2 regions of the Pseudomonas chaetocerotis genome follow, and region 1 is predicted to be linked to the other one. Evidence: predicted binding sites of a transcription regulator. Region 1 holds the regulator's gene; the other holds the start of a gene.
The links. Region 1 encodes sigma-54, which starts transcription at its own class of promoters, with help from an activator protein. Its sites were predicted from a motif close to ANTGGCATNNANNTTGCTNT; they were not measured.
Positions count from the first base shown of each region.

Region 2: the regulator sigma-54 is predicted to act here: its motif matches at 1,316-1,335, upstream of H3221_RS14630 (flagellar hook-length control protein FliK).

Region 1 is NZ_JACFYX020000001.1:260,004-262,191, reverse strand. Features, by position in the region: gene H3221_RS01285 (RNA polymerase factor sigma-54) at 95-1,588, opposite strand; gene lptB (LPS export ABC transporter ATP-binding protein) at 1,779-2,188, opposite strand, start outside.
Region 2 is NZ_JACFYX020000007.1:245,684-247,871, reverse strand. Features, by position in the region: gene H3221_RS14640 (ATP-binding SpoIIE family protein phosphatase) at 1-879, shown strand, start outside; gene H3221_RS14635 (Hpt domain-containing protein) at 909-1,262, shown strand; gene H3221_RS14630 (flagellar hook-length control protein FliK) at 1,370-2,188, shown strand, end outside.

The sequences.
Region 1 (2,188 bases):
TTTCTCCTTGTTGCCTTGTGTAAGAGACGGGTCTGGTTCGACCCGCCGCCGGAACACTTTGGCCTGAAGGCCTGAGGCCTTCAGTCGATCTGGCCTACATCAGTCGCTTGCGCTCACTGGAGGGCGCTATACCGAGGGACTCGCGATACTTGGCGACCGTCCGACGGGCGACTTGGATGCCTTGTGCTTCCAGTAAACCAGCGATCTTGCTGTCGCTCAACGGCTTTTTCGCGTTTTCTGCTGCAACCAGTTTTTTGATGATCGCGCGGATCGCGGTGGACGAGCATTCTCCGCCTTCAGAGGTGCTGACGTGGCTGGAGAAGAAATATTTCAGCTCGTAAATACCGCGCGGTGTGTGCATGAATTTCTGCGTGGTAACGCGTGAGATCGTCGACTCATGCATACCCACCGCTTCGGCGATGTCGTGCAGCACCAGGGGTTTCATCGCCTCGTCGCCGTAGTCGAGGAAACCACGCTGGTGCTCGACGATCTGCGTGGCCACCTTCATCAGCGTTTCGTTACGACTCTGCAGGCTCTTGATGAACCAGCGTGCTTCCTGCAGCTGGTTGCGCATGAAGGTGTTGTCGGCACTGGAGTCGGCGCGTTTGACGAAGCCGGCATATTGCGGATTGACCCGCAGGCGTGGCATGGCCTCCTGGTTCAGTTCCACCAGCCAGCGTTCGTTGTGCTTGCGCACGATGACGTCGGGCACGACGTATTCCGGTTCGCTGGATTCGATTTGCGAACCTGGACGCGGATTCAGGCGCTGGATCAGGTCGATGACCTGGCGCAGCTCGTCTTCCTTGAGCTTGGTGCGGCGCATCAGCTGGGCATAATCGCGGCTACCGAGCAGTTCCAGGTAGTCACCGACCACGCGTTGTGTCTCGCTCAGCCAAGGCGTGCCGGCAGGCAGTTGGCGCAGTTGCAGCAGCAGGCATTCGCGCAGATCGCGGGCGCCGATACCGGCCGGTTCGAACTGCTGGATGCGATGCAGCACCACTTCCACTTCGTCCAGTTCGACATCCAGCTCGGGGTCGAAGGATTCGGTGACTTCCTCTAGCGTTTCTTCGAGGTAACCGTCGTTGTTGATGCAGTCGATCAGGGTGGCCGCGATCAGGCGATCCTTGTCCGACATGGGCGCCAGGTTCAGCTGCCAGAGCAGGTGACTGTGCAGGCTCTCGCCGCTGGAAGTGCGGGTGGTGAAGTCCCACTCGTCATCATCGTTGCTGGGCAGGCTACTGGCGCTGGTCTGGTAGATGTCTTCCCAGGCGGTATCGACCGGCAACTCGTTGGGAATGCGCTCGCCCCACTCGCCCTCTTCCAGGTTATCCACCGTGGGGGTGGTTTCCTGGTAGCTCTCTTCCTTGCTCGGGGTCGGCGTGGCGCTTTCGGCGCCATCAGCCATTGGATCGCTGTTGTCGAAGTCGTCGCCGTCTTCCTGGCGCTCGAGCATGGGATTGGATTCCAGCGCCTCCTGGATTTCCTGTTGCAGGTCCAGGGTGGACAGTTGGAGGAGGCGGATAGCCTGTTGCAGCTGCGGGGTCATCGTCAGCTGCTGGCCCATCTTGAGGACTAGCGATGGTTTCATTGCAGACCTTAATTTACTGGCGAGTTACGCCTTCCACATCAGGGCGCCGAAGCGCCGCAGGAAGCAAATTATATGCCTGAACTTCTCGTTTTTGCCTAGGGGGTGCAATATTTCTGTAGCGAAATAGTGGGCAACCTACAGGCTGTTTTTGACGCAGCAGCGCCGAGCACAGTGGTTTTCACGCAGCCTGTTACAGGCGGAATTCATGGCCCAGATATACCTCTTTCACCGTCTGGTTGGCGAGGATGGTCTCGGCGTTACCCTCGGCGATCAGCTGTCCATCGTTGACGATGTAGGCGGTCTCGCAGATGTCCAGGGTTTCACGCACGTTGTGATCGGTGATCAGGATGCCGATGCCCTTGGCCTTGAGGTGATGGATGATCTGTTTGATATCGCCCACCGAGATCGGATCTACCCCGGCAAAGGGTTCGTCGAGCAGGATGAACTTGGGGTTGGTCGCCAGGGCTCGGGCAATCTCCACGCGGCGTCGTTCACCGCCGGACAGGCTCATGCCGAGATTGTCGGCGATATGGTGGATATGGAATTCCTGCAGCAGGCTTTCCAGTTCCGCCTGACGTCCGGCGCGGTCCAGGTCCTTGC
Region 2 (2,188 bases), on a different contig from region 1:
GGGTTGCCGGATGGCTACCTGCTACATGGCGATGGTCGCCCGCGTCAGTCATTGGTGTCACGCCATCTACCTCTGGGAATCCTCGAACCAGCGGCGTTCAGTGATCGCTGCGAGGTCTATCCGCTGGCGCCGGGAGATCGTATTTTTCTGCTCAGCGATGGCGTGCTCGAGGCCAGTGACCAGCAAGGGCAGCTATTCGGCGAGGCGCGTCTGCTCGAGCTTCTGGAGTCCAATCGTCAGCCGCAGGCATTGTTCGAAGAAATCCAGCTGGCACTGGCTGCGTTCCGTGGCGAGCAACAGGATGACGTCAGCATGGTTCAGGTCGGCTTGGCCGAAGACGATGAGCGTCCTCGCCCACTGGCCTTTGCCGACAGTGGTCAGAGCAGCGTGATGGACTGGTCGGCCAGTTTCGAGTTTCGTGCACTGAGCCTGCGTCATTTCAACCCTCTGCCATTTTTGCTGCAGCTGCTGCTGGACGTGCGGGCGTTGCGGCCGCGTGGTGGCGAGCTGTATACCGTGCTTGCCGAGCTCTATTCCAATGCCCTGGAGCATGGGGTTATGGGCCTGGATTCCTCGCTCAAGCAGGATGCCAGTGGTTTTGCCGAGTACTACCGGGAGCGACGGCTGCGTCTGGCCTCCCTGCAGGATGGCTATGTCCGATTTCATGTGCAGATGCTGCCGGAAGAAGGGGGAGGGCGACTGATCGTCCGGGTCGAGGACAGTGGCCCCGGATTCGATCCGGTCACCGTCATGGCGCGCGGTGACGAAGCCCTGTGTGGTCGCGGTCTTGCCCTGGTACGTCAGCTCAGTGATGGTTTCCAGATCGCCCCGGTTGGCCAGGGGGTCAGCGTGGAGTTTTGCTGGTCCTCTGAGGCATAATGCGAGGCTGTTGTTCAGGGGGTGACACGGTGTCCGATATCCATCTCGACGATGCCGTCCTGGCGGCCCTGCAGGACGTCATGGAGGACGAATACCCGATTCTGCTCGATACCTTCGTGGCCGACTCCGAGGAGCGTCTGCGTCTGTTGCATGAAGCTACGGCCGAGGGTGACGCGCAGGGTCTGCGCCTGGCTGCGCACAGCTTCAAAGGTAGCTGCAGCAACATGGGGGCGGTGCTTCTGGCCAGTTTGTGCAAGGAGCTCGAAGACGCGGGGCGGCGCGAGGTTCTGGATCCGGCTCCGGCCCTGATCGAGCAGATCGAGCGCGAGTTCGCCATCGTCCGCATCCTGTTCAAATCCGAGCGCCAGCGCTATCGCGTCTGAGAGCCTGCTTTTAACGCAGCAGACATTGAACAGGCTCTGACGGCTTTTCCCGAGTTGGCCCGTCCTTTGCTCTGATCCTGTCACGACCCATCAGACGGAGAGCGTCCATGTCCGTGTTGCCCGACCTACGCCTGCAGGCTACGCCTGAGGTGAAGAGCAAAGCGAAGCAGCCGGCCAGAGCGCCGGAGCCCAGCAAAAACGGTGCTTCCAGCTTTGCCGAGGTGTATGCCAAGGAACGTCAGGCCAAGCCTGGCGAGCGAGCTGGCAATACCGACAAAACCAGCCAGGAGCAGAAGTCTGCGCCATCAGCAGAGGAGCCCGATGCCGCTTCTGCTGCCGCCGAGCAGCCTGCGGTTGCCGCCCCCGGCAATTCCTTGCCGACGCAGGAGGGTGCTGAAGAAGAACTCGATCCGTTGCTGGCAATGGCACTGGGTGGTATCCAGGCTCAGGTAGACGAAGCCCCACCAACCGAGGAGTCGCCTGACCTGCCGGCGCTGGTGATCACCGGCACCAGCACCGATGTCGCTGAGGCGGCCGAGTCGGTGCCGGAGGAGGAGGGGCTCGACCCGTTGGCGCTGCTCAAGCAGCCAGCGCAAGAGGCAAGCAAGGCCCAGTTGCCGCAGGACGCCGCGATCAAGAACGCGCGCGTGGCGACCAGCACGGACTTCGCCGCAGCCATGGCGGCCATGGGCAAAGGCGAGGCGACAGTGGAGAGCACTGAAGAAGCGACCCTGGATTTGCCGCTGGAAAGCCTGGCCAAGGAGGCGCTGGAGAGTCTCAAGGATAGTGCTCAGCCCACTCGACCCGATCAGTTCGTCAGCAAGCTCAATGCGCTGACGCAGGCATTCAATCATCAGGCTGGTGCTACGCAGCGTCTGCCACTGGTGCCTGGTCAGCCGGTCGCCATGCAGCAAGGCGGCTGGAGT